One region of the Streptomyces sp. NBC_00667 genome, then DNA from elsewhere that is predicted to be linked to it. Evidence: riboswitches for the same ligand, from Rfam matches in the RefSeq annotation. Region 1 holds a riboswitch; each other region holds the start of a gene.
What was found. A riboswitch is a leader RNA that binds a small molecule or an ion and turns the genes downstream of it on or off. The one in region 1 is predicted to bind cyclic di-AMP.
Positions count from the first base shown of each region.

Region 1 (9,433 bases):
AGAGCCCCTCGGTGGCCACCACGACCGGCTCCAGGGACACGCCGGCCACCTCCGGGTGGTCGTCGACCAGCCGGGACACCCGCAGCAGGAGCTCTTCGAGGGCCGGGGTGTCGACGGGGTCGCTTCCGCGCCAGCCGAAGAGGAGGGGCGCGGCGCGCAGGGAGCGGATCAGGCCGGCGACGTCACGGTCGGTGGCCGGGACGAGCCGGTGGGAGGTGTCGCCGAGCAGTTCGGAGGCGACGCCGGCGAGCCCGAAGGAGAGGACGGCTCCGGCGGCGGGGTCGATGACGCAGCGCACGACGGTGTCGACGCCGCGGGGCACCATCGCCTGGACGACCGGGAGCAGTTCCTGGGGCTTGCCGAGCAGTTCGGTGAGTTCCTCGTAGCTGCGGCGCAGTTCGGCCTCGGTGGTGAGGTCGAGGCGCACGCCGCCGAGGTCCGCGCGGTGGCGCAGGTGCGGGGCGGTGGTCTTGAGGGCGACGGGGTAGCCCAGCACCCGGGCGGCCCGGGCGGCGGCGTCGGCGCTCGGCGCGGGGAGGGTGGCGTGGAGGCGGATCCCGTAGCGGGCGAGGAGGGTGCGGGCGTCGGCCTCGGAGAGGGTGAGGACGGCGTCGTGGGAGACGCCCGCGAGGAGGGCGGCGAGCTGGGCGGCGGCTCCGGCCTCGTCGATGTCCTCGAACTCGGGGACCTGGCCGGCGTCCGCGTTGGCCTGCCGCCACTGCCCGTAGCGTACGGCCTCGGCGATGGCCCTGACGGCCCGCTCGGCGGCGGGATACGCGGGGATGCCCGCGCGCGCCGCGGCGAGCGCCGGCACGCCCGGCGACGACGACGCCGCAGCCTGCGGCGCGGGTTCCGGCCCGGCCGGCGTCGGGGGCGAGGGGGCCGCCGGGTGGGCGCGGCCCGGGGACAGGGCGTCGGCCAGTGCGCCCAGTTCCACGTGGACCACCGCCACCGGCTTGCCCGGAGCCGCCGCCACCGCCTCCCGCAGCGCACCCGCCAGATCGCCGGCCAGCTCCTGCTCCCGCACCCACGGGATCGCCGTCACCACCACCGCGTCGTTGTCCGGCGAGGCCAGCGCCACGGCCAGGGCCGCCCGGAAGTCCTCAGGCGAGGCGGCCGTCGTCAGGTCCAGCGGCGCCAGCGGCCGCAGCCCTTCCGTCAGGCAGGCGTCGTACGTGAGCACCCCCAGCGACTCGGAGTTTCCGAGGATCGCCACCCTCGGCCCGGCCGGCAGCGGCTGTCCGGCCAGCAGCAGGCCGACGTCGACCAGTTCGGTGACCGTGTCGACCCGGATGACGCCCGCCTGCCGCAGCAGCGCCGAGACCGTCGCCTCGGGCAGCCGGGTCCCGGGTACGACGTGCCCGGCCGGGGTGTGGCGGCCGCCGCGGGCCACGACCACCGGCTTGACGGCGGCCGTCCGCCGGGCGAGACGGGTGAACTTGCGCGGGTTGCCCAGGGTTTCGAGGTACATCAGCGCCACATCGGTGGCTTCGTCGTCGTACCAGTACTGGAGGATGTCGTTGCCCGAGACGTCCGCGCGGTTGCCCGCCGAGACGAACGAGGACAGCCCCGCGCCCCGCCGCAGCAGCCCCGACAGCAGGGCGATGCCGATCGCGCCGGACTGGGTGAACAGGCCGATCCGGCCCCGCTCGGTGGCCGGTGCCGGGGCCAGCGAGGCGTTGAGCTCGATGTCGGGCGCGGTGTTGATCACCCCGAAGGCGTTCGGTCCGATCAGCCGCATCCCGTAGGACCGCACCTGCCTCAGCAGGTCGCGCTGGCGCTCCTGTCCCGCCGGCCCGCTCTCCCCGTATCCGGCGGAGAGCACCACCAGTCCCTGTACGCCGTGCTCCCCGCACGCCGCGACCGCGTCCGGCACCCGCTGCGCCGGGACGGCGATCACCGCGAGGTCGACCGGGGCCGTGATGCCGGCGAGCGAGCGGTAGGCCCGTACGCCGTCCAGCAGGTCGGTGTCGGTCGCCTCGTTGACCGCGTAGAGGTGCCCGTGGAAGCCGGCGTCCCGCAGGTTGCGCAAGACCGCCGCGCCGACGCCCGCGCCGGAGCGGCTGACGCCGATCACCGCCACGGAGCCGGGTGCCAGCAGCCGCTGGACGGAGCGGGCCTCGGCGCGCTGTTCACGGGCGCGCTGCACGGCGAGCGACTCGGCGGTGGGTTCGAGGTCGAGGGTGAGGTGGACGGACCCGTCCTCGAAGCTGCGCTTCTGCTGGTAGCCGGCGTCCGTGAACACCTTGATCATCTTGCTGTTGGCGGGCAGCACTTCGGCGGCGAACCTCCGGATGCCGCGCTCGCGGGCCACCGCGCCGATGTGTTCGAGGAGCGCGGAGGCCACCCCGCGGCCCTGGTGGGCGTCCTGGACCAGGAAGGCGACCTCGGCCTCGTCTGCGGGGGCGGACGCGGGCCGGCCGTCGGGGCCGATCCGGTCGTAGCGGACGGTGGCGATGAACTCTCCGCCGATGGTCGCGGCGAGGCCGACCCGGTCCACGTAGTCGTGGTGCGTGAAGCGGCGCACGTCGCGGTCGGAGAGCCGGGGGTACGGCGCAAAGAAGCGGTAGTACTTCGACTCGTCGGAGACCTGTTCGTAGAAGCTGACCAGCCGTCCCGCGTCATCGGTGGTGATGGGCCGGATCCGGGCGGTGCCGCCGTCGCGCAGGACGACGTCCGCTTCCCAGTGGGCCGGGTACGAGAGGTCCGACTCGGTGGTCATGGGCACACCCTAAGGGGCGCATCCCCCTGTCGGCGCGTGCGCGGCGCATGAGGCACATCAGGGCGAACCGGTGCAAGCTGGGGGAGGTCGAACGGCGGTGGATACGGGACGAAGGTCGGTCCGAGCATTCCGGGTGTCGTGAGAGACTGGTCTAGACAACCGAAAGAACCTGAAGGGCATCACCATGGCAGAGCGCCGCGTCAACGTCGGCTGGGCCGAGGGCCTGCACGCTCGTCCCGCCTCGATCTTCGTCCGCGCGACGACCGCTTCCGGCGTCCCGGTGACCATCGCGAAGGCGGGCGGCGACCCCGTCAACGCCGCTTCCATGCTGGCGGTTCTGGGCCTGGGCGCCCAGGGCGGCGAGGAGATCGTCCTCACGTCCGAGGCCGAGGGCGCCGAAGCCGCGCTGGACCGCCTGGCGAAGCTCGTCGCCGAGGGCCTCGAGGAGCTCCCGGAGACGGTCTGACCCCGTCCCCGGCCCTTCGGGTCGTCCTGCGCGGTGGAGCCGCGGCCCCCGGACCACCGGGCGCCGCGGCTCCGCTGCTTTCCGGCCGCAATTCCCGCGCGTCCTTCGGCCCGCATTTCAGCCACGGGAAATAACCGGCCGCTCGCGCATTCACCCCACCGGGGCAGGGAAATTCCCATTCCGCGCAGCCGGGGCCGGTGCCGAGAATGACCGGATACCTTTGTATACGGCCACTGTTAATGTCGGCCGCTCCCCGTGTTTACGGCAGGTTGCGAAGTCCTCACGCGCGTATCGCGCAGCCGGTAGCATCCGGCCGCACGTTCCACGTGCAGCCCGGTCAGCGTCCGGGCGCGCTCGGCGTCGCCCCGCACCACCGCGTCCACGATCGCGCCGTGCTCCGCCCAGGAGTCGGCCGGCCGGGCCGGGGGCCGCACCACGTACATCCAGGCGATCTTGTGCCGGGTCTGGGTCAGCACGGAGATCAGCCCGGGGCTGGCCGAGGCCTGCGCGAGCGTTTCGTGGAACCAGCCGCCCAGGGCGCGCAGGTCCTCCCCCCGCCCGTTCCTGGCCCGTTCGCGGCCCAGCCGGACCAGCCCGCGCAGCACCTTGAGGTGCCCTTCGGTCCGCCTGCGGGCGGCCCTCGCCGCGGCGAGCGGTTCCAGCAGCGCCCGCAGCTCCAGCAGGTCCGCCGCCTCCTGCTCGGTCGGCTCGGCGACACAGGCTCCCGCGTGCCGGCGGGTGGTGACGAACCCCTCCGCCTCCAGGGTGCGCAGCGCCTCGCGGACGGGGACGCGCGAGACTCCGTACCGGCGGGCGAGGACCTCCTCGGTCAGCCTGCCGCCCGGTTCGAAGACCCCGGAGACGATGTCGTCACGAATTGCGGTGCATACCGCGTGCGCGGGAATACGCAAGACCGGACTCCGCTCTCATTCCGACTGCCGGCTACCGGCGTTACCGCCACGACCGTACTGCGACTCTATTGCAACACACGACGATTTCCGAGAACGGCCGGAAATACGAAACATTTGCCGGGCAGCCGGAGAAGCGGGGCAGGAGGCGCAGGACGCGCGAGGCGGTGATACGCGCAAGGCCCCGGCTCGGTGAGCCGGGGCCTTGGACGGAAGCGGTGCGGTGCGGTGCGGTCAGACGCTGACGCCGTGCGAGCGCAGGTACGCCACCGGGTCGATGTCCGTGCCGTACGTGGCACCGGTACGGGCCTCGAAGTGCAGGTGCGGGCCGCTGGAGTTGCCCGTGGAGCCCGAGAGGCCGATCTGCTGACCGGGGGTGACCTGCTCGCCGACGGAGACGCTCAGCGAGGACATGTGTCCGTACTGGGTGTAGGTGCCGTCGTTGTGCTTGATGACCACGTTGTTTCCGTAGGCGCCACCCCAGCCGGCCTCGACGACGGTGCCCGCGCCCACGGCGTGGACGGTGGTGCCGGAGGCGGCGTGGAAGTCGATGCCCGTGTGGCTGCCGGAGGACCACATGCCGCCGCCCGCCTTGTACTGCGTGCTGACGTACGAGCCGTCGACCGGGGCCACGAAGGTGTTGAGGCGCTTGCGCTCCTCCTCGCGGGCCGCCCGCTCGGCGGCGTCACGCTCGGCCTTGGCCTTGGCCTCGGCGAGGCGCTTGGCCTCGGCGGCGCGGGTCTTGGCCTCGGCTTCGGCCTGCGCCTTGGCGGCGGCGACCTCGGCGGCACGGTTCTGGGACTCGGCCTGGGTGTGGATCTCGTTCTGGAGGTCCTCGGCGACGACCACGGCGCCGAGGCCGGTGTCCTCGATCGAGGGGGCCACGGCCTTGTCCGCGGCGAACGCGGGACCGGCCAGGGTGCCGACGACGCCAGTGGTGGCGAGGGCGGCTATGCCGGCGTAACCGGCGGTCTTGCGGCTCAGACGACTGGAACCACGGTGCTTACCGGCGGCACGACTGCCAAACGCCATGAAGGGTTTGATCCTTTCCTTCCCTCTCGCCTACCGGGTTAGCTGACGGGTTCGGAGCAGGAAGGTCTCCTACGGGCCCCTCTTGCGAGGTGGTCCGATTCACCCCAGGGACGCATGTGGGTCCCCGGCTCCCCAGGCTCGCGCCTGACGGGGACTCGGCGATCGCTGTCCGGTGCCGCGGGTGCGGCGGGCACAACTGACGGACAGCACGGCCGACGCTAGGCGGATCATCAGTCAATCTCCAAACAGACACGCCTTTTTGTTACCTACGCCACACCACATTCGATCAACCACACCACCAAACAGACAAAAAGGGACTCCGGCGGACAAGCCGCCGGAGTCCCCTGCACCAATCGGGCACGTGCTCCCGTCAGTTGGTGACGACGGTGACCTCACCGATCCCGAGGGCCCGGACGGACTCCTCGATCTGCGCCGCGTCACCGACCAGGACCGTGACCAGCCGCTCCACCGGGAACGCGGCGACGGCCGCCGAGGTCGCCTCCACCGTGCCGGTCGCGGCGAGCTGCGCGTACAACCGCGCCTGGTAGTCGTCCGGGAGCTCCTGCTCGACCTGGTCGGCCAGGGTTCCCGCGACCGAGGCCGCCGTCTCGAACTTCAACGGGGCCACCCCCACCAGGTTCTGCACCGCGACGTCCCGTTCGGCGTCGGTCAGGCCGCCCTCCGCGAGGGTGCGCAGCACCGTCCAGAGGTCGTCCAGCGCCGGGCCGGTGTTGGGCGTGTCCACCGAGCCGCTGATGGCGAGCATCGAGGCGCCCTTGCCGTCGGCGGTCGAACGCAGCACCTGGGCGAAGGCGCGCACGCCGTAGGTGTACCCCTTCTCCTCGCGCAGCACCTTGTCCAGGCGGGAGGTGAGGGTGCCGCCCAGGCAGTACGTGCCGAGCACCTGGGCCGCCCAGACGCGGTCGTGCCGGTCCGGGCCGATGCGGCCGATGAGCAGCTGCGTCTGGACCGCGCCGGGCCGGTCCACGATGACCACGCGGCCGGTGTCGTCGGCGGTCACCGGGGGCACGGGCAGCGGCGCGGCGCTGTCGCCGGTCCAGCCGCCCAGGGTGTCCGCGAGGACCGCGTCGAGGTCGATGCCGGTCAGGTCGCCGACGACCACCGCGGTGGCGGTGGAGGGGCGCACGTGGGCCTCGTAGAAGGCGCGTACGGCCGCGGAGTCGATCCGGGCCACCGTCTCCTCGGTGCCCTGGCGGGGCCGGGACATCCGCAGGGCAGCCGGGAAGAGCTCCTTGGAGAGCTCCTTCGCGGCGCGGCGCTGCGGGTTGGCCAGCTCGTGCGGGATCTCGTCGAGCCGGTTGCGCACCAGCCGGTCGACCTCGCCGTCCGCGAAGGCGGGGGCGCGCAGCGCCTCGGCGACCAGGCCGAGGGCCTTGGCCAGGCGGGAGGCCGGGACCTCCAGGGAGACCCGGATGCCCGGGTGGTCGGCGTGTGCGTCGAGCGTGGCGCCGCAGCGCTCCAGCTCGGCGGCGAACTCCTCGGCGGAGTGCTTGTCGGTGCCCTCCGACAGGGCGCGGGCCATGATGGTGGCCACGCCGTCCAGGCCCTCGGGCTCCGCGTCCAGCGGGGCGGCGAGGTTGATCTCGACGGCGATCACCTGCTGGCCCGGGCGGTGGCACCGCAGCAGGGTCAGGCCGTTGGGCAGCGAACCGCGCTCGGGGGCCGGGAAGGCCCAGGGCTTGGCCTCGCCGGCCTGCGGCTGCGGGTGGAGGGTCATCGTGACGGCTGCGGTGTCGCTCACTGCTCCGCCCCTTCGTTCTCGGTCTCGTCGGTCTCGTCGGACTCCGCAGAGAGCGGCTCGTACACGAGCACCGCGCGGTTGTCGGGGCGCAGCCGGGCCGCGGCCACGGCCTGTACTTCCTCGGCGGTGACGTCGAGGACGCGCTGGACGGCGGTCAGGGCGAGCTGCGGGTCGCCGAACAGGACCGCGTAGCGGCACAGTTCGTCGGCGCGGCCGGCCACCGTGCTCAGCCGGTCCAGCCACTCGCGCTCCAGCTGCGCCTGTGCGCGCTCCATCTCCTCGGCCGTCGGGCCCTCGGCGGCGAACCGCGCGAGTTCCTCGTCGACCGCCGCCTCGATGGCGGGCACCTCGATCCCGCTGGAGGTCTTCACGTCCAGCCAGCCCAGGGAGGGCGCGCCCGCGAGCCGCAGCAGGCCGAAGCCGGCCGCGACGGCGCTCTGGTCGCGCCGGACCAGGCGGTTGTGGAGGCGGGAGGACTCGCCGCCGCCCAGGATGGTCAGCGCCACGTCGGCGGCGTCGCACTCGCGGGTGCCGTCGTGCGGGAGCCGGTAGGCGGCCATCAGCGCGCGGGCCGGGACCTCCTCGACGATCTCCTCGCGGAGCTGGCCGCCCATGACCTCGGGCAGCGCGCCGTCGCGCGGCGGCTGCTTGCCGTCGTGCGCGGGAATGGTGCCGAAGTACTTCTCGATCCAGGCGAGCGTCTGCTCCGGGTCGATGTCGCCGACCACCGACAGGACGGCGTTGTTGGGCGCGTAGTACGTGCGGAAGAAGGTGCGGGCGTCCTCGAGGGAGGCGGCGTCCAGGTCGGCCATCGAGCCGATGGGCGTGTGGTGGTAGGGGTGGCCCTCCGGGTAGGCGAGGGCGGTCAGCTTCTCGAACGCGGTGCCGTAGGGGACGTTGTCGTACCGCTGGCGGCGCTCGTTCTTGACGACGTCGCGCTGGTTCTCCATGGACTCCTCGTCCAGGGCGGCCAGCAGCGAGCCCATGCGGTCCGCCTCCAGCCACAGCGCGAGCTCCAGCTGGTGGGCGGGCATCGTCTCGAAGTAGTTGGTGCGCTCGAAGCTGGTGGTGCCGTTGAGCGAACCGCCGGCGCCCTGGACGAGCTCGAAGTGCCCGTTGCCCGGTACGCTCGCCGAGCCCTGGAACATCAGGTGCTCGAAGAGGTGAGCCAGACCGGTCCGCCCCTTGACTTCGTGGCGGGAGCCGACGTCGTACCAGAGGCAGACGGCGGCGACCGGAGTCAGGTGATCCTCGGAAAGCACCACGCGCAGGCCGTTGGCCAGCCGGTGCTCGGTCGCTGTCAGGCCGCCGGAGCCGGCCTGAGCTGTGGCCGTGTGACCCATGGGCATGTGGTCCCTTCGATCGCGATGCAGAGATTTCTGTCAGACCTGCCACTGTATGCAAGCGCGTCGGCAACCGGAGAAGTTCCCGGGTTCCCCCGCCCGGGGCTCCGTCCGGGGGGACCCCAGGGCCGGAGTCGGCGTTGTCGGTGCCACGGGCCACAATGGTCCGCGTCGACGTCGACACCGGGCGAAACCGGTCGGATCCCCGGCCGGACCGTCGGCCGGACCGGCAGACTCCGTACGAACCCGCCAGACCAGACCGCCTGACCTACCCGCCAGACCAGACCGCCAGACCCCGAGTACACCCTTTCTTGGTTAAGGAGCCGCGCAGCGATGGCCCGCCGCAGCACGAAGACCCCGCCGCCGGAGGATTTCGAGGAGAAGATCCTCGACATCGACGTCGTCGACGAAATGCAGGGCTCCTTCCTCGAGTACGCGTACTCGGTGATCTACTCCCGTGCCCTGCCGGACGCCCGCGACGGCATGAAGCCGGTGCACCGGCGCATCGTCTACCAGATGAACGAGATGGGCCTGCGCCCCGACCGCGGGTACGTCAAGTGCGCCCGCGTCGTCGGCGAGGTCATGGGCAAGCTGCACCCGCACGGCGACGCGTCGATCTACGACGCCCTCGTACGCATGGCGCAGCCCTTCTCGATGCGGCTGCCGCTCGTGGACGGCCACGGCAACTTCGGTTCGCTCGGCAACGACGACCCGCCGGCCGCCATGCGTTACACCGAGTGCAAGATGGCCGACGCCACGTCACTGATGACGGAGTCGATCGACGAGGACACCGTCGACTTCGCCGCCAACTACGACGGCCAGGAGCGCGAGCCGGTGGCGCTGCCCGCCGCCTACCCGAACCTGCTGGTCAACGGCGCCTCCGGGATCGCGGTCGGCATGGCCACCAACATGCCGCCGCACAACCTCGGCGAGGTCATCGCCGCCGCCCGGCACTTGATCCGGTACCCGCAGGGGGACCTGGAGGCGCTGATGCGCTTCGTGCCGGGCCCCGACCTGCCGACCGGCGGACGGATCGTGGGACTGTCCGGCATCAAGGACGCCTACGAGAACGGCCGCGGGACGTTCAAGATCCGCGCGACGGTGGCCGTGGAGAACGTGACCGCCCGCCGCAAGGGCCTGGTCGTCACCGAACTGCCCTTCACGGTCGGCCCCGAGAAGGTCATCGCGAAGATCAAGGAC
Region 1 covers NZ_CP109022.1:5,118,669-5,128,101, reverse strand. Annotated here, with positions in the region: gene OHA81_RS23745 (bifunctional acetate--CoA ligase family protein/GNAT family N-acetyltransferase) at 1-2,722, opposite strand, end outside; gene OHA81_RS23740 (HPr family phosphocarrier protein) at 2,907-3,188, shown strand; gene OHA81_RS23735 (GntR family transcriptional regulator) at 3,425-4,099, opposite strand; gene OHA81_RS23730 (M23 family metallopeptidase) at 4,331-5,128, opposite strand; cyclic di-AMP (ydaO/yuaA leader) riboswitch at 5,141-5,299, opposite strand; gene OHA81_RS23725 (M16 family metallopeptidase) at 5,499-6,866, opposite strand; gene OHA81_RS23720 (M16 family metallopeptidase) at 6,887-8,233, opposite strand; gene OHA81_RS23715 (DNA gyrase/topoisomerase IV subunit A) at 8,567-9,433, shown strand, end outside.

Region 2 (9,433 bases), 2.2 Mb from region 1:
CTGCGCGTCCTCCAGGGTGCCGCCGGGGCTCCAGTACGCACAGGAGTACACCATCGAGGGGCCCAGGACGTGCTCGTAGAAGGCGTTGCCGACGTCGTAGTGGTGGCTGATCGCCTGGCGGTCGCGGCCCTTGCTGTGGAGGGCGCCCCCGCGGCGGGCGGCCTCCTCCGGGGGCGGCGCGGGGGCCGGCCAGGGCCGGGCGAGGGCGACCAGGTCGCGTACGGCGGCACGCAGGTGGGGGTCTCGCAGCAGGGCGGCCGTCCCGGCGGCGCCGGAGGCGGCGGCCGGCCGGTGCGGGCGCGGGGCGGCGAGGCCGCTGGTCGCGGGCTTCGGGGCCGGGGCGGGCTCGCGCTCCCAGAGGAGTCCGGCCACCCGGTCCAGCAGCTCGAACAGGTCCCCTTCGACGGTCAGCTCTCCGGCCACCCAGGCCCGCGCCAGGCCCAGCTCGCCCGGCTTCCACAGCATGCGGCGCAGCGCCCGGCGGTGGTTCAGGACCAGGGTGGGGCCGGTGGACGGGCCGGCCTCGCTGCCGTCCCAGGCACGTATGCGCACGGGCACGGGGGCGCCCAGCAAGGTTTCGGCGAGAGCGGCCAGCCGCGGCGCGGCGTCGGTCATGGCAGGCACCTCCAGAAGTTCCGACCGGACGGCCTACCCAATTCCGGCGAGGGTTAGGCCCTTTACGGACGATCTTCGCGGAGGCGGCTCAAAGAACCCTCCAGGACGGCACGAGGCGGCCGTGCCCGGGGCCCCGCCCCTGAGTGCGCCCCGGCACCCCCCGGCTGCCGACGAGGGGTGCCGGACGAGGCCGGACCCGGCGGGAACGCCGAAGGGGCCGCCCGCACCACGGATGGCGGGCGGCCCCTTCGGGGACGTGCTGGTCGTACTCAGGCGTGATGCGGCTCGCGCCGCGTCAGGAGGCCTTCGCCTTCTGCGCCGGGGCCTGGGCGGCGGCCGGGGCCGGCTTGGCGGCCTCGTAGAACTCCTCGCGCGGGGACTCCAGCGCACCGAGGGAGACGACCTCGCGCTTGAGGAACATGCCGAGGGTCCAGTCGGCGAAGACGCGGATCTTGCGGTTCCAGGTCGGCATGGCCATGCCGTGGTAGCCACGGTGCATGTACCAGGCGAGCCGGCCCTTGAGCTTGATCTTCATCTTGCCCATGACGATCATCGCGACGCCCTTGTGGAGGCCGAGACCCGCCACCGCACCCTTGTTGGAGTGCGAGTACTCGGTCTGCGGGAAGCCCCGCATGCCCGAGATGACGTTGTCGCCGAGGACCTTGGCCTGGCGCAGCGCGTGCTGGGCGTTCGGCGGGCACCAGGCGTTCTCGACGCCCGCCTTGCGGGCGGCGACGTCCGGGACCTGGGCATTGTCGCCCGCGGCCCAGATGTAGTCGGTGCCGGTGACCTGGAGGGTCGGGGAGGCGTCGACGTGACCGCGCGGACCCAGCGGGAGGCCGTAGCGGGCCAGGACCGGGTTCGGCTTGACGCCGGCGGTCCAGACGATGGTGTTGGAGTCGACCTCGAGGCCGTTCTTCAGCACCACGTGGCCGTCCACGCACGAGTCCATGGAGGTGTTCAGGTAGATCTCGATGCCGCGGGACTCGAGGTGCTCCTTGCCCCAGGTGCCGAGCTTGGGCCCGACCTCGGGAAGGATCTTGTCCGCCGCGTCGACCAGGATGAAGCGCATGTCCTCGCGCTTGATGCTGGAGTAGTACTTGGCCGCGTCGCGGGCCATGTCCTCGACCTCACCGATGGTCTCCGCGCCGGCGAAGCCGCCGCCGACGAAGACGAAGGTGAGGGCCTTGCGACGGACGTTCTCGTCCGTCGTGGACTCGGCCTTGTCGAGCTGCTCGAGTACGTGGTTGCGCAGGCCGATGCCCTCTTCGACGCCCTTCATGCCGATGCCCTGTTCGGCGAGGCCGGGGATCGGGAAGGTGCGGGAGACGGCGCCGAGCGCGATCACCAGGTAGTCGAAGGGCAGCTCGTACGCCTCGCCGACGAGCGGCGTGACGACGGCGACCTTGCGGTCCTGGTCGATGCTGGTGACCCGGCCGGTGAGGACCTCTGCCTTGGGCAGCACGCGTCGCAGCGGGACGACGACGTGCCGAGGCGAGATGCTGCCTGCGGCCACTTCGGGGAGGAAGGGCTGGTAGGTCATGTACGAGCGCGGGTCGACGACCGTGACGGTCGCCTCGCCGTAGCGCATCTTCTTCATGATGCGCTTGGCTGCGTACAGGCCTACGTACCCACCTCCTACAACGAGGATCCTGGGACGCTCCGTGGTGCTCATGGAACGAGTATCCAGCACCCACAGGGGTGACGCTCGTGAGCCCCTTCACAAGGTGCTCGGAACCCTCTGCTACACTGCGCCGCCCACGTGACCCACGTCATGGCGCCGAACGGGAACCACGGTGTAACGCCACACGTTGTTCACCCGTCCTGAACTGGCCTGTAAGGCCGAAAACGGAGTAGACCACCGGGTTCGTGGATACCTACCGACCCGCACGCCCGGCCTCCGGCAATCGCACGAACGCGCGCACAAAAAGGGCCCGCAGGGCCCGCGAGCGCCCCTTGGGACCCTCCGCGTCACCCTGCGGACCTCTTTTCCTTGTGAAGAACTTCACGAAGCTCGTGCATTCGAAGGCTCTTCCGGCTCCCGAACAGGCCGCCACAAGGTCGGATCGACACCCGCTCCAGGCCCGAACCACCCCCGGACCAGGCCGACTCAGGTCACGGACCGCCGCAGCCGCACGCGCCGACGGGTCAGGAAGGGCGCTTCGCCGTCTCCCCCGCGCCCGCGGCGGCGAAGGCGATGCCGTCGAGGATGTCGTGTTCCGAGACGACGACCTCCGAGGCGCCGACGCGGTCCATGATCGCGAGGAGGACGAGGGCACCCGCGCCGATGACGTCGACGCGGCCCGGGTGGATCACCGCGAGGGCCTCCCGTTCGGCGTGCGTGGAGGTCAGCATCCGTTCGGTGACCTCGCGGACCTTCTCGTACGGGATCCGGGCGTGGTGGATCGCCGAGGAGTCGTACTCGGGCAGGCCCAGCGCGATCGCGGCGACGGTGGTCACCGAACCGGCGAGGCCCACCAGGGTGCGGGCCCGGCCCAGCGGCACGGTCTGCGAGGCCAGGTCGAGTGCCGCTTCGACGTCGGCCCGTATGGCGGCGACCTGCGCCCCGGTCGGCGGGTCGCTGACGACGCCGTCCACCACCAGGTGCCGTTCGGTCATCCGGACGCAGCCCACGTCCACGGAGCGGGCCGCCTCGACGTGCTCCGAGCCGACCACGAACTCGGTGGAGCCTCCGCCGATGTCCACGACCAGGAACGGCCGCTCCAGGTCGGTGCGGCCCGTCAGCTCCGCGGTGGCGCCGGTGAAGGAGAACTCCGCCTCCTGGTCGCCGGTGATCACCTCGGGCTCCACGCCCAGGATGTCCAGCACCCCCCGGACGAACTCCTCGCGGTTCTCGGCGTCCCGCGAGGCCGACGTGGCCACGAAACGCACCCGCTCGGCGCCCAGTTCCCCGATGACCGCCGCGTACTCGCGGCAGGCCGCGAACGTGCGCTCCAGCGCCTCCGGGGCCAGCCGGCCCGTCTCGTCCACGCCCTGGCCGAGCCGGACGATGGTCATCCGGCGGTCCAGCTCCACGAGCTCACCCGTCGCCGGGTCGCAGTCGGCGACCAGCAGGCGGATGGAGTTCGTACCGCAGTCGATGCCTGCCACCCGGGTCACTGCGACGACTCCTTCTCCCCCGTGCACGGCGTGACGCACGGCCCCTTGGCCCACCACTCGGGCAGCATCGCCAGCGCCTCGTCGCCGAACGGGTTCACCCCGGGCCCGGCCGCCAGCGAGTGGCCGACCAGGACGTGCAGGCACTTCACCCGGTCCGGCATGCCACCGGCGCTCGGGAAGCCCTGGAGCACCTCGATGGCGTCGCGGCGGGTGATGTAGTCCTCGTGCGCGGCCCGGTAGGCGGCGGCCAGCTCGGGGTCCTCGGCGAGCCGGGCCTGCATCTCCCGCATCACGCCGTTGGCCTCCAGCGTGCCGATCGCACCGGCGGCGCGCGGGCAGGTCAGGTAGTACAGCGTCGGGAAGGGGGTGCCGTCGGGGAGCCGGGGCGCGGTCTCCACGACGTCCGGCTGCCCGCAGGGGCAGCGGTGGGCGATGGCGCGCAGGCCGCGCGGCGGGCGGCCGAGCTGCTGCTCGAACGCCTCGATGTCCGCGGCGGTCGGCTCGGTGCGGTCGGTCTGGGGCGGGGGCGTCTGCATGCCTGGAGTGCGTCTCTTCGTTTCGTATGGGTGGTCTGGGTCAGTCGCCGGGCCGGTCGGCCTTGTCGACGCCGTCCCAGACGTTCGAGTACCAGGGCCGGTCGGAGCCGGCCTGCCCGGTGCGGCGGTGTTCGGCGGCCTCGGCCCCGGGGTCGTTCATGATGTAGCCGATCTCGCCCGGCCGCAGGAAGTGCAGGTGCTTGCGCGCCTGCTGCTCGGCGTAGGCCGGGTCCTGCCAGCGGGCCTTCTCGTCGCGCAGCTGTTCGAGGCGCTTGCGCGCGCCGTCGGCGGCCCGCTGCTGGTCCGCGATCTCCGAGCGCTGGGACACGTACTGGCGCATCGGGTACGCGAGGGCGACGACCAGCGTACAGAGGACGAGCACCAGCAGCGCCGCCCGGCCGGTGAGCCGGCTGCGGCGGACCTGGCGGCGCGACTGCGAGCGGTAGACGTGGGCGGCGGTCCGCTCACCGAGCTGCTTGAGCCTCGTCGCGGTCGAGAAGGTGGAGAACCGATCCCGGTTCCCGGCCATGGCCCCGCCTCCCCTGCGCCCGCACTACGCAATACGTCCCCGCACACGGTACGGGACCGAGTGCGGGGACGTACGGAGGCAAGAGGGTAATTACCCCTCGCCCTCACACCTGTCTGCCGTGCCTACTGGTCCGCGGAGCGGAACCGCGGGAACGCCGAGCGGCCCGCGTACACGGCGGCGTCGTCGAGGATCTCCTCGATGCGCAGCAGCTGGTTGTACTTGGCGACGCGGTCCGAGCGGGCCGGGGCGCCGGTCTTGATCTGGCCGCAGTTCACGGCGACGGCGAGGTCGGCGATGGTGACGTCCTCGGTCTCGCCGGAGCGGTGCGACATCATGCACTTGAAGCCGTTGCGCTGCGCCATCTCGACCGCGTCCAGCGTCTCGGTCAGCGAACCGATCTGGTTGACCTTGACGAGCAGGGCGTTCGCGGAGCCCTCCTCGATGCCGCGGGCCAGACGCTCCGGGTTGGTGACGAAGAGGTCGTCGCCGACGATCTGGACCTTGGAGCCCAGGCGGTCGGTGACGGTCTTCCAGCCGGCCCAGTCGTCCTCGAACAGCGGGTCCTCGATGGAGACGAGCGGGTACGCCTCGACGAGCTCGGCGTAGTACTCGGTCATCTCGGCGGCCGAGCGGGACTGGCCCTCGAACTCGTACTTGCCGTCCTTGTAGAACTCGGACGCGGCGACGTCGAGCGCGAGCGCGATGTCCTTGCCCGGGGTGTAGCCGGCCTGCTTGATGGCCTCGACGATGAGGTCGAGCGCGGCGCGGTTGGACTCCAGGTTCGGGGCGAAGCCGCCCTCGTCGCCGAGGCCGGTGGAGAGGCCCTTGGTGTGCAGGACCTTCTTGAGGGTGTGGTAGACCTCCGCGCCCCAGCGCAGCGCCTCGGAGAAGGACTCCGCGCCGATCGGGGCGATCATGAACTCCTGGATGTCGACGTTGGAGTCGGCGTGCGACCCACCGTTGAGGATGTTCATCATCGGGACGGGCAGCAGGTGCGCGTTCGGGCCGCCGAGGTAGCGGAAGAGCGGCAGGTCCGAGGCCTCGGACGCGGCGTGCGCGACGGCGAGGGAGACGCCGAGGATGGCGTTGGCGCCGAGGGAGCCCTTGTTGTCGGTGGCGTCCAGGTCGAACATGGCCTGGTCGATCAGCCGCTGCTCGGTGGCGTCGTAGCCGACGAGCTCCGGGCCGATCTGCTCGATGACGGCGAGGACGGCCTTCTCGACACCCTTGCCCATGTAACGGTTGGGGTCACCGTCACGGAGCTCGATGGCCTCGAATGCACCGGTGGAGGCGCCGGACGGGACTGCAGCACGGCCGGTGCTGCCATCGTCGAGGCCCACCTCGACCTCGACCGTGGGGTTGCCTCGGGAGTCCAGGATTTCCCGGGCTACGACGACGTCGATGGACGGCACGAGCATCTCCTTCTGGGATGTGACGCTGGGTGTGCGGTGGCGGGGGACCGTGGGACGGCCCTGCCGACTAGAGCCTAACCGGCTCCGGGCACTGGACCGGCCGACCGCCCGGCCCCTGGGACGAAAAACCGGCCGGACACCCGTTTTCCGGGACAAAGGGACCACCCTTCGGCCCCGGTTCCGGGCGCACCCGTACGCGCACGCGCCACCGCCCGGCGCGTGGGGGGTACGCGCCGGGCGGTGGTCGGATTCGGTGTTACCCGATGGTTCAGCTGAGCTTCAGCTTCTGGCCCGGGAAGATCAGGTCGGCGTCGGACACGATGTCCTTGTTCAGCTCGAACAGCTTCTCCCAGCCACCCTTGACGCCGTTCACCTCGGCGATGGTGCCCAGGGTGTCGCCCTCCTTGACCTCGTACGAGCCGTTGCCCGTCTTCGGGGCCTCGGTCTTCGGGGCGGCCTTCGGGGCGGCCTTCGGAGCCGGGGCGGCCTCGGAGCGCTCGGAGCGGGTGACCGGGGCCTCGGGCCGCTTGGTCTCCTTCTTCGGCGCCGGGGCGGCCTTGGTCTCGGTCTTCGGCTTCGGCTTGGGGGCCTCGGCCGCGCCGCCGCCGCTGTACGAGGAGTTCGACAGGCCCACGCCGCAGGACGGCCACGCGCCCTTGCCCTGGCCCTTGAGGACCTTCTCGGCGATGGCTATCTGCTGGGACTTCGAGGCCTGGTTGGCCTGCGCGGCGTACGCCTTGCCGCCGTAGGCGGCCCAGGTGGAGGACGAGAACTGCAGGCCGCCGTAGTAACCGTTGCCGGTGTTGATGGCCCAGTTGCCGCCGGACTCGCAGGCCGCGACGCGGTCCCACTCGGAGGCGGTCGCGGCGCTCGCGGAGCCGGCTGCCATGAGCGGCGCGGCGACGGCGACACCGGCGACGCCGGCGAGCGTGACGATGCGGGTGGTCCGCTCAATGGCCGTGGCGCGGCGGTGCTTGCCCTTGCCGGAAAGCAGCATGGAGTTTCTCCTCACCGACGCCTGCGAGGTGAGCTGTCGGGTTCGGGCGAGTGAGTTGCCCGGCCGCGCGACCAGCGCGCGGCTTAACCCCTAGCCGGTTCCATGACCGTCTCTCAACGGCCGTTCCCGGCGCCTACCTTGGTTCCCCCGCTCCTGCCTTCGGCGCTTTACGCGACGACTGTTCTCTCCGTCCGCCGGCAGGATTCGGCGATGCGGTCGAAGAGGCTCGCGGTGGCGAGCGATTCAGAAGGTAGACAGGTCTCTCCCCGATGTTCAACGAGGGACATCGGGGAGAAATCGACCTGCTTGCGTTCCGCTTAGGGGCGTTTTCGCAGGTGAGGGCGGGGTTTGCGGGAGCTTCGGTACGAGACACGCCAGTTGACCGGAAGAGACGCATGTCTCACTTGCGGATAACGGGCATTCAGGTCTTTACGGCCGCCCGAAGTGCCCGTTATTTCTTGGTTAGATCCAGATTCTGACCGGGCTTGATGAGGTCGGCGTCGTTGCCGATGACCTGCTCGTTGGCCTCGTAGAGCGCGTTCCAGCCCCCCTTGAGCCCCTGGGCGTCCGCGATGGCGGCCAGGCTGTCGCCCGCCTTCACCGTGTACGTGGGCTCCGACGCGGCGTCAGGCGCTGCGGGCGTCTCGACCGCGGCCGGGCCGCGGTGCTTGCCGCCGCCCGTCGTCACGGAGTCGGCCGCGGGCGCGTTCGGCGTGGCGGACGGGGTCCCGGCCGCCGGGGCGGCGGGCGTGGAGGGCGTCGCGGACGGGGACGGCGTGGCGGGGGCCCCCGGGGTGGCCGGGGTGGACGGAGTGCCCGGCGTGGCCGGGGTGCCCGGGAGAGCGGGCGTCACCGGCGCGGTGGCGTTCGGGTCGCCCGGCAGCGTCGGCGTCGGCGTCGCGGGGTCCGGGTCGGGCATGACGGGCAGTCCGCTGTTGGGCGCGAGCGGCGCGATGGGCAGCGTGAACGGCGCCGTGGCGGACGGGCCCGGAGCTGCCGGGGCAGGGGCGGCCGGGGTGGGCGCACCGAAGTCGGTGGCGGGGTCGGCCGAGCCGGTGCCCGGCACCGCGGCCTCGGGACGCGAGGGGCTGGGGGCGACCTGCCGCGGGGAGCCGAGGGCGCCCGGGTCCACGTCGGCGGCGGGGCCGTCCTTGACGAGACCGGACGACGCCGCGCACAGCGGCCACGCCTGGGGGCCCTGCGAGGCGAGCACCCGCTCGCCGACGGCTATCTGCTGGGACCGGCTGGCGAGGTCGGGGCGCTTCGCGAATTCGAGCCCGCCGGCGTTGTTCCACTGCTCCTGGGTGAACTGGAGCCCGCCGTAGGCCCCGCTGCCGGAGTTGGCGCTCCAGGTACCGCCGCTCTCACACTCGGCGACGCTGTCCCACGTGGAGGTGTCCGCTGCCGAGGCGTTGGTGGCCGCGAGCAGCGGCAGTGCCAGCGCGGAGCCCGTGACTCCGGCGGTTACGACCAGGGCGGGTACCTGGCGGGGGCGTCTGTGGCGGCCGTTCCCGGAACGCATGTAGTGCACCTTTCGCATAACGGCGGGGTAACGGCAGAACCTAGCCGCCTTCGAACGCATGTCACAAGTTCGGCCGGTAACTGACTTCGGGTCAGGCGGCGCCCGGTGGCGCCCTCACTTGTTTCGGGGTGTGAAGCGGACCGGAAGGGTGCGCAGGCCACGCATGATCAGTCCACCGCGCCAGCGCAGGTCCGCAGGCGGAACAGCCAGTTCCAGATCTGGCAGACGCATCAGCAAACTCGCGAGGGCGGTCTGCCCTTCGAGCCGGGCGAGCGGGGCGCCGAGGCAGTAGTGGATCCCGTGGCCGTACCCGAGGTGCTGATTGTCACTGCGGGACAGGTCCAGGGTGTCCGGATCCGCGAACCGCTCGGGGTCGCGGTCGGCGGCCGCGAGGACCACCAGGACCGGGTCGCCGGCGGCGATGTGCCGACCGCCGAGGAGGAACGGCTCGGTGGCGAAGCGCCAGGTCGCCAGCTCCACCGGGCCGTCGTAGCGCAGGAGTTCCTCGACACCCGTGGCCAGCAGGGCGCTCTCGCCGGCGGCGAGCGAGGTCTGCAGGCGCTCGCGCTGACCGGGGTTCATGAAAAGGGCATGCAGCCCATTGCCGATCAAATTCACAGTCGTCTCGAAACCGGCGAACAACAGGATGAAAGCCATCGCCGTGGCCTCCGCCTCCGTCAGGTGGTCACCGTGATCGCTGGC
Region 2 covers NZ_CP109022.1:2,882,145-2,891,577, forward strand. Annotated here, with positions in the region: gene OHA81_RS13415 (cyclopropane-fatty-acyl-phospholipid synthase family protein) at 1-615, opposite strand, end outside; gene OHA81_RS13420 (NAD(P)/FAD-dependent oxidoreductase) at 911-2,290, opposite strand; gene OHA81_RS13425 (Ppx/GppA phosphatase family protein) at 2,764-3,735, opposite strand; gene OHA81_RS13430 (DUF501 domain-containing protein) at 3,732-4,271, opposite strand; gene OHA81_RS13435 (FtsB family cell division protein) at 4,312-4,800, opposite strand; gene eno (phosphopyruvate hydratase) at 4,923-6,218, opposite strand; gene OHA81_RS13445 (transglycosylase family protein) at 6,481-7,209, opposite strand; cyclic di-AMP (ydaO/yuaA leader) riboswitch at 7,213-7,384, opposite strand; gene OHA81_RS13450 (LysM peptidoglycan-binding domain-containing protein) at 7,661-8,731, opposite strand; gene OHA81_RS13455 (cytochrome P450 family protein) at 8,846-9,433, opposite strand, start outside.
Region 2: linked by a shared signal. The riboswitch ahead of OHA81_RS13445 (transglycosylase family protein) and the one ahead of OHA81_RS23730 (M23 family metallopeptidase) in region 1 are both predicted to bind cyclic di-AMP.

Region 3 (9,433 bases), 630 kb from region 1:
TCGCCGCGCTCGCGGCGGGCGGACCCGCCTGCGAGGAACTGGCCCGGCTGCTGGCCGCCGACGCCAAGAGCAACGACTTCGAGAACTTCTCGGAAGAGGAGTTCGCCGCCCGCGCCGCCCTCATCGAGGAGGCGGGCGGACGCCGGTGGACCGCCGACGAGGCCCGCCGGCAGCACGCCGTGGCGATCCGCGCCCTCGACGACGTCGATATGCCGCAGCGGGTGCGCGACCAGCTCGTCGCCCTCGCCGACTTCGTCGTCGTGCGCAAGAGGTGATTATCGCCCGGGCGCGGATATGAATCATGAGTCGCCGGCCGGCGCCGCCCACCTGTTCGGCACTGCCTAGGCGTGCACCGGCCGACGGCAGACCCCAGCACAGCAGAGGACACTGCACGAAGGGGAAGCCATGACTGCGACGACCGACGGCGGCGGAACCCCGGGCGCGGGGCCCGAGCCCGGCCCGGCCGCCACACCGGGCGTGCTGCCCGGGGTCCAGGACGCCACCGAGCGCGCCGTCCGCCACCTGCTCGACCGGCAGGATCCGGCGGGCTGGTGGAAGGGCGACCTGGAGACCAACGTCACCATGGACGCCGAGGACCTGCTGCTGCGGCAGTTCCTCGGCATCCGGGACGAGGCCACCACACGCGCCGCCGCCTTATTCGTACGGGGTGAGCAACGCGAGGACGGCACCTGGGCCACCTTCCACGGCGGACCTCCCGAACTCTCCGCCACCATCGAGGCGTACGTGGCGCTGCGGCTCGCCGGGGACCCGCCCGACGCCCCCCACATGGCGCGCGCCTCGGCCTGGGTCCGGGCCCACGGGGGGATCGCCGCCGCCCGGGTCTTCACCCGGATCTGGCTGGCCCTGTTCGGCTGGTGGAAGTGGGAGCACCTGCCCGAACTCCCGCCGGAACTGGTCTTCCTGCCGCCCTGGGTGCCCCTCAACATCTACGACTTCGGCTGCTGGGCCCGCCAGACCATCGTCCCGCTCACCGTGGTCTCCGCCCTGCGCCCGGTCCGCCCCGCACCGTTCGCACTGGACGAGCTGCACACCGACGCGCGCAACCCCAACCCCGCCGGACCGGTCGCCCCGCTCACCAGTTGGGAGGGCGCCTTCCAGCGCATGGACAAGGCCCTGCAGGTCTACCGGCGCTTCGCCCCGCGCCGGCTGCGCAAGGCCGCCATGGACACCGCCGCCCGCTGGATCATCGAGCGCCAGGAGAACGACGGTTGCTGGGGCGGGATCCAGCCGCCCGCCGTCTACTCCGTCATCGCCCTGCACCTGCTGGGCTACGACCTCGGACACCCCGTGATGCGGGCCGGCCTGGAGTCCCTGGACCGGTTCGCCGTCTGGCGCGAGGACGGCAGTCCCGGGCCCGACGGCGAGGGAGGTCCCACCCGGATGATCGAGGCCTGTCAGTCACCGGTCTGGGACACCTGCCTGGCCGCCATCGCCCTGGCCGACGCGGGCCTGCCTCCCGATCACCCCGCCCTGCTCAAGGCGGCCGACTGGATGCTCGGCGAGGAGATCACGCGCAGCGGCGACTGGGCCGTCCGAAGGCCCGGACTCGCCCCCGGCGGCTGGGCGTTCGAGTTCCACAACGACAACTACCCCGACATCGACGACACCGCCGAGGTGGTCCTCGCCCTGCGCCGGATCGCGCACCCCGATTCGGCGAAGGTCGAGGCCGCCATCGCCCGCGGGGTGTCCTGGAACCTCGGCATGCAGTCGAAGAACGGTGCCTGGGGTGCCTTCGACGCCGACAACACCAGTCCCTTCCCCAACCGGCTGCCCTTCTGCGACTTCGGCGAGGTCATCGACCCTCCCTCGGCCGACGTCACGGCCCACGTCGTCGAGATGCTGGCAGTCGAAGGCATGACGGGTGACGCCCGGACCCGGCGGGGCATCGCCTGGCTGCTGGCCGAACAGGAGCCCAGCGGAGCCTGGTTCGGCCGCTGGGGCACCAACTACGTGTACGGCACCGGCTCGGTGGTCCCGGCCCTCACCGCCGCGGGGTTCCCCACCGGGCACCCCGCGATCCGGCGGGCGGTGGCTTGGCTGGAGTCCGTACAGAACGAGGACGGGGGGTGGGGGGAGGACCAGCGGTCGTACAAGGACCCCGCCTGGGCCGGGAAGGGCGCCTCCACCCCCTCCCAGACCGCGTGGGCGCTCATGGCCCTGCTCTCGGCCGGGGAACGCGGGGGCAAGGCCGTGGAGCGCGGCATCGCGCACCTCGTACACACCCAACGCGAGGACGGCTCCTGGGACGAGCCGTACTTCACCGGCACCGGCTTCCCCTGGGACTTCTCCATCAACTACCACCTGTACCGGCAGGTGTTCCCGCTCACCGCGCTCGGCCGCTACCTGTACGGGGAACCGTTCGGCCCCGAGGGCCGGTTCACGGCGGGTCCCGCCCACGTGACCACGGCCGGTCCCGTCCGCGAGGCCACGGCGGCCCTGGCCGAGGAGGCCTGATGGGCGACCGGGCCGACCCCTCCTGCGTACCGCTGCTCGTCGCCTGCGCCCTGCGCATCGAACGGCTGGCCCTGCGCAGCGGCGGCGACCGCGGCTCCCCGCAGGAGTACACCGTCCTGCGCACCGGCATGGGACCGCGCGCCGCCGAGCGGGCCGTCACCCGGGCCCTCGCCCCGCCCGGCATGGGCGGGGCCGCCGTACTCGCCACCGGCTTCTGCGCCGGCCTCGCCCCCGGCATGAACCCCGGCGACCTCGTCGTCGCCGAGGAGGCCCGGGACCCCCGGGGCACCGTCGTCTGCGACGGCGTCCCCCTGCTCGCCGGGGCACTGGCCCGGGCCGTTCCCGGCCGGACCGTGCACACCGGCGTACTGACCGGATCGGACCACGTCGTACGGGGCCAGGAGCGCGCCCAGCTGCGCGCCACCGGCGCCATCGCCGTCGACATGGAATCCGCCGCCACCTTGTGGACCGCCACCAGGGGCGCGAGCCGTCCGGTTGCGGCCGTCCGGGTGATCGTGGACGCTCCGGAGCATGAGCTCGTCCGAATCGGCACGGTTCGCGGAGGAATATCGGCCTTCCGTGTATTGCGTGCCGTACTGCCCGCGTTTTATGACTGGCACCGTTCTTTGCTGCTCCCCAGGAGGTGAGCCAGATGGCCATGCCGTTGCGACAGTCCATCAGGGTCGGGACCTATCTTCTCGAACAGAAGTTGCGCAAGCGTGAGAAGTTCCCGCTGATCGTCGAGCTGGAGCCGCTCTACGCCTGCAACCTGGCCTGCGAGGGGTGCGGGAAGATCCAGCACCCGGCGGGGGTGCTCAAGCAGCGCATGCCCGTCGCCCAGGCCGTCGGCGCCGTGCTGGAATCCGGGGCGCCCATGGTGTCCATCGCCGGCGGCGAACCCCTGATGCACCCCCAGATCGACGAGATCGTCCGGCAGTTGGTGGCGCGCAGGAAGTACGTCTTCCTCTGCACCAACGCGATGCTGCTGCGCAAGAAGATCGAGAAGTTCACGCCCTCCCCGTACTTCGCCTTCGCGGTGCACATCGACGGGCTGCGCGAGCGGCACGACGAGTCCGTGGCCAAGGAAGGCGTCTTCGACGAGGCCGTGGCGGCCATCAAGGAAGCCAAGAGGCTCGGTTTCCGCGTCACCACGAACTCCACCTTCTTCAACACCGACACACCGCAGACGGTCATCGAGGTGCTGAACTACCTCAACGACGACCTCAAGGTCGACGAAATGATGATCTCGCCCGCCTACGCCTACGAAAAGGCCCCCGACCAGGAACATTTCCTCGGCGTCGATCAGACCAGGGAACTGTTCAAGAAGGCGTTCGCCGGCGGCAACCGGCGGCGCTGGCGGCTCAACCACTCCCCGCTCTTCCTCGACTTCCTGGAGGGCAAGGCCGATTTTCCCTGCACCGCCTGGGCCATTCCGAATTACTCCCTCTTCGGCTGGCAGCGGCCCTGCTACCTGATGAGCGACGGGTACGTCCCCACGTACCGGGAACTGGTCGACGACACCGACTGGAGCAAGTACGGCCGCGGGAAGGACCCCCGCTGCGCGAACTGCATGGCGCACTGCGGCTACGAGCCGACCGCCGTCCTCGCCACGATGGGCTCCCTCAAGGAGTCCCTGCGCGCGGCCAGGGAGACGCTCGGCGGCAACCGGGACACCTCGGCATGACGCCCGCCACGGGAGGGGGCAAGGGCTTCGACCTCGGCGCCCTGCTGGCCGAACGCGGCGCCGAGCGGTACGAACTGCACGCCCGGCACCTCAACCACCAGCTGCCCCGGATGCTGCACACCATCGGCTTCGACAAGGTCTACGTGCGGGCCGAAGGCGCCCACTTCTGGGACGCCGAGGGCAACGACTACCTCGACATGCTCGCCGGGTTCGGCGTGATGGGCCTCGGCCGCCACCACCCGGTCGTCCGCCGGGCGCTGCACGACGTCCTGGACGCCCAGCTCGCCGACCTCACCCGCTTCGACTGCCAGCCCCTGCCCGGGCTGCTGGCCGAAAAGCTCCTTTCCTACAGCCCCCACCTGGACCGGGTCTTCTTCGGCAACAGCGGCACCGAAGCGGTGGAGACCGCCCTCAAGTTCGCCCGGTACGCCACCGGACGCCCCAGGGTCCTCTACTGCGACCACGCTTTCCACGGCCTGACCGCCGGCTCCCTCTCGATCAACGGCGAGGGTGGCTTCCGCGACGGCTTCGCCCCGCTGCTGCCCGACACCCGGATCCCGCTCGGCGACCTGGCCGCGCTGGAGCGGGAGCTGAAAGCGGGCGACGTGGCCGCCTTCGTCGTGGAGCCCATCCAGGGCAAGGGGGTCCTCGCGCCCCCGCCCGGGTTCCTGCTCGCCGCACAGGACCTGCTGCGCCGCCACAAGGCGCTGCTGATCGCCGACGAGGTGCAGACCGGCCTCGGGCGAACCGGGGAGTTCTACGCGTACCAGCACGAGCCGGGCCTGGAACCGGACCTGGTGTGCGTGGCCAAGGCCCTTTCCGGGGGCTACGTCCCGGTCGGGGCGACCCTCGGCAGGGACTGGATCTTCAAGAAGGTCTACTCCTCCATGGACCGGGTGCTGGTGCACTCCGCCAGCTTCGGCTCCAACGCGCAGGCGATGGCGGCCGGGCTGGCGGTGCTCACCGTCATGGAGGACGAGGGGATCGTGGCCAACGCCCGCGCGACGGGCGACCTGCTGCGCGGACGGCTCGCGGCGCTGGTGGACGAGTACGAGCTGCTCCACGAGGTGCGCGGGCGCGGACTGATGATCGGCATCGAGTTCGGCCGGCCGTCCTCCCTGGGTCTGCGCAGCCGTTGGACGATGCTCCAGGCGGCCCGCAAGGGGCTCTTCGCGCAGATGGTCGTGGTCCCGCTGCTCCAGAAGCACCGGATCCTCACGCAGGTCTCCGGAGACCACCTGGAGGTCATCAAGCTGATCCCGCCGCTGATCGTGGACGAGGCGGATGTGGACCGGTTCGTCACCGCCTTCCGCGAGGTCATGGACGAGGCGCACGGCGGGGGCGCCCTGATGTGGGACTTCGGCAGGACGCTGGTGAAGCAGGCCGTCGGCAACCGCTGACGGCCTGCCCCGGTCGTCTTGGCCGGTCCAGGCCAGGGGAGCGGCCGGCCGCCCGAGCAGCCGGTGGGTCGAGCCGCCGGTCAGTCGAGGAGCCGGTCCCTCAGCCGGCCGAGGGTCGCGGGCGTGAGCCCGAGCCCCTCGGCCAGGTAGGGCCCCACCCCGCCCCACGTCGCGTCGATCGTCTCGAACGCCGTGGTCAGGAACTCGGCGCGGGCGTCGAAGAGCGGGGCCAGCAGCTCCATCACCTCGGGGGAGCGGGCGTCGGGGGAGTCGTCGGTGCGGCGCACCCGATAGCGGTTGTGCGGGGCGTTCGACTCCAGGTAGTCCGCCACGATCGCCTCGCGCTCGACCCCGAGGGCGAGCAGGGTGACGGCTATCGACAGACCGGCCCGGTCCTTGCCGGCCGCGCAGTGCATCAGGGCCGGGACGCTGTCCTCGGCGAGCGCGTGGACGACCCGGCTGTGCTCGGCCGTCCGGTCCCTGATGATCGTCCGGTACGAGTTCTGCATCCGGGCGGCGGCCCTTCCCTCGCCCAGGAGACCCCGGAGCTGCCCCAGATCGCCGTCGCGGACCATTTTCCAGAACTCCCGGCCGTCCGCCGGGTCCGTCAGGGGAATGTTCACGTTCCGCACGCCGGGCAGATCGACGTCCGGCCCTTCCAGCGCGTGATCGGCACCGTTGCGGAAGTCGAAAACGGTGTGCAGACCGAGTGAGGTCAGGAATTCCACATCGTTTTCGGTGGCATGTGCCAGATGTCCGCTTCGGAAGAGAAGTCCCGACCTGACCCTCCGTCCGTCGGTGGTCGGCAGGCCACCCACATCGCGGAAATTGCGCACTCCGGACAGTTCGGGCCCCGTGGGCGGGTTGGCGGCTATCTGCTGGGTCACGGAACGGATCCTCCGCATCGTCGTGGGCCGTCGCGGCCGGGGTGGTGGCCGTGGGCTGCCGGGTCGTGTCGCGCTGTCCGAATTGGGCGGGTTGGGGCCAACTTGCCATATCCGGGGGCGAGATCGCGCCGGACGCCGTGAGCCAGATCATACGGTGACCGAGCGTGCCTGATCGCGGAACGCGAATTCCCTTGTCGCCGCGGCCGTTGGGGGAGCGGAATGGACGCAGGGTGACGGGAATTCAGCCGGCTCCTCATATCTGCTATTCCGTCAGGGAATTCATGGCTTGTTGTGCACTGCCCCGCTGGATTACCTTCGCGATCGATCCGGGTGGACCGCCGAATCCTGCCGCCGCCCGGGAACCGCACCCGACTATTCACGCGCGCGGCAGGAGCGGGGGAACCAGGTAAGCCGCTGTTCCGGATCTTCCCGCCGGAACGGCTCGGGGTGAAGTCGTACGTCGCCGCTGTGCGTACGACCGGACATCTCCAGTCCGAACCCGACAGCTCACCTCGCAGGCGACGGAGAGGAATTCGTCATGCCCGCAAAAGGCAAGCACCGCCGACCGAAGTCCCGTGCCATCCCCCGCGGACTGGCCGCAGCCGGTACCGGCGGCGCAGCGCTCGCGCTGCCGCTGATGGGTGCCGCCGGCGCCCACGCCGTCCCCGCAGCCGCCCACACCGCGCTGCCCGTCCAGGCCCCGCAGCTCCCGGTGTCCGTGCAGGCCGCGCCCGCCGCCGCTCCGGCCGCCGCCCCCGGCGTCTACACCGTCGTCCCCGGCGACTACCTGTCGAAGATCGCCGCCGAGCGCCACGTGTCCGGCGGCTGGCAGCGGCTGTACGCCGACAACCGCGAGGCCGTCGGCGCGGATCCCTCCCTCATCCACCCGGGGCTGCGGCTGACGCTCGGCGGGCACGGTGACCGCACCCCCGCCAAGCCGGCTTCCCGTGTCGCGGGCACTGCCCCGGCTCCGGACACCTCCGAGCGGTCCTCCGCCGGGGCCCATGCGTCCTCCGAGGCCGGCTCCGGCAGCGGTTCCGCGGCCGAGCAGCCCGACGCCCCGTCCACGCAGGACTCCGGCTCCTCCACCGGCGCCGTGACGGCGTCCGGATTCGTCGCCCCGGTCAGCGGCGGGACCTCCACCCCGTACAAGCAGGCGGGCAGCATGTGGTCCTCCGGTTACCACACCGGTGTCGACTTCATCGCGAGCACCGGCACCAGCGTCAAGGCGGTCGGCGCCGGCACCGTGGTCACGGCGGGCTGGGGCGGTGCGTACGGGAACGAGGTCGTGATCCGGCACGCCGACGGCAAGTACTCCCAGTACGGCCACCTCTCCCAGCTGTCCGTCTCGGTCGGCCAGAGCGTCACCGCCGGACAGCAGATCGGGCTCTCCGGCGCCACCGGCAACGTGACCGGCCCGCACCTCCACTTCGAGATCCGCACCGGTCCGTCCTACGGCTCGGACATCGACCCGCTCGCCTACCTGCGCTCGAAGGGCGTCAGCATCTGACGCACCGCGGGACGGGGACGCCCGGACGCGTGAGGCCGGAACCCCGAAAGAGGTCCCGGCCTCACGCGTTTCTTATTCCTCATGTGCATCGTGGCGTAGATCACGGTCCGTCAAACCCTCATTACGTTGGCGTAGGTCGCCCGCGGGGGTGAAGGATGTGGTGCTGTGGCAGCGACGAAGACGACACTCAAGACCATCGGTTCGTACGCGGCGATCGGGGACAGCTTCACCGAGGGAGTAGGGGACCCGGGACCCGGGGATTCGTATCTCGGCTGGGCGGACCGGCTCGCCGTGCTCCTGGCCGATCAGCGGGAAGAACACGATTTCCGGTACGCGAACCTGGCCGTCCGGGGGAAGGTGCTCGACCAGATCGTGGCCGACCAGGTGCCGAGGGCCAAGGCCCTCGCGCCCGACCTGGTCACCTTCTGCGCGGGGGGCAACGACATCATCCGTCCGGGGACCGACCCGGACGACGTGGCCGAGCGCTTCGAGGCGGCCGTGGCCGACCTCACCGGCTCCGTCGGCCAGGTCATGATCACGACCGGGTTCGACACCCGGGGGGTGCCGGTCCTCAAGCACCTGCGCGGCAAGGTGGCGACGTACAGCGCACATGTGCGCGCCATCGCCGACCGGTACGACTGCCCGGTACTCGACCTCTGGTCGCTCAAGTCCGTACAGGACCGGCGGGCCTGGGACACCGACCGGCTGCACCTGTCACCCGAAGGACACACCCGGGTCGCGCTGCGCGCCGCCCAGGTGCTCGGCCTCGACGTACCCGCCGACCCCGACCAGCCGTGGCCGCCGGAGCGGCCGCGCGGTTCGGTGGACGTGACGCGGGACAACATCCAGTGGGCGCGCGAGCACCTGGTTCCCTGGATCGGGCGGCGGCTGCGCGGCGAGTCCTCCGGGGACCACGTCGCGGCGAAGCGGCCGGACCTGCTGCCGTTGTAGGGGGCGGGGCGGGGCGGACCTGCCGCGTCGCAGGGCGTGGTCGGCGGGGTCGGCGGGGGTCGGGCGCGACACGCCGGGGGACGCAAGCGGAATCCCCGGGGGCCGGTGTGCGTTGGGATGGTCGTAGACATCTACGACCGTCCAGCCCCCATCCTCCCAGGAGGCGCCTTGTCCGACTCCCGTCCCCTGCGTCCCCGGCTGCGCGCCCTGCGGCCCGAAGCCTTCGGCGCGGACCCGTCCGGTGCCCGGCTGGAGCGGATCCTGCGCTCGCCGAACTTCGCCGATGGAGTCTTCCAGAACCCGGTGGGGGCCCGGACCAGGCCTTCCGGTTCCATGGCGGAGTTCGCCAAGATCTACTTCCACAAGGAGCAGCGCCTGCGGCGCAGCCCGGGTGCACCCGTCCCGGTGTACCCGACGACCCTGGCCGAGCTCGCCAAGCCGCCGGCGAGCAGACTGCGGCTGACCTGGATGGGGCACTCCAGCGTCCTCGCCGAGATCGACGGCCGCCGCGTGCTGTTCGACCCGG
Region 3 covers NZ_CP109022.1:5,745,297-5,754,729, forward strand. Annotated here, with positions in the region: gene OHA81_RS26275 (polyprenyl synthetase family protein) at 1-275, shown strand, start outside; gene shc (squalene--hopene cyclase) at 406-2,475, shown strand; gene OHA81_RS26285 (phosphorylase family protein) at 2,475-3,122, shown strand; gene hpnH (adenosyl-hopene transferase HpnH) at 3,128-4,159, shown strand; gene OHA81_RS26295 (aspartate aminotransferase family protein) at 4,156-5,559, shown strand; gene OHA81_RS26300 (tyrosine-protein phosphatase) at 5,640-6,446, opposite strand; cyclic di-AMP (ydaO/yuaA leader) riboswitch at 6,806-6,982, shown strand; gene OHA81_RS26305 (LysM peptidoglycan-binding domain-containing M23 family metallopeptidase) at 6,985-7,956, shown strand; gene OHA81_RS26310 (SGNH/GDSL hydrolase family protein) at 8,122-8,907, shown strand; gene OHA81_RS26315 (MBL fold metallo-hydrolase) at 9,076-9,433, shown strand, end outside.
Region 3: linked by a shared signal. The riboswitch ahead of OHA81_RS26305 (LysM peptidoglycan-binding domain-containing M23 family metallopeptidase) and the one ahead of OHA81_RS23730 (M23 family metallopeptidase) in region 1 are both predicted to bind cyclic di-AMP.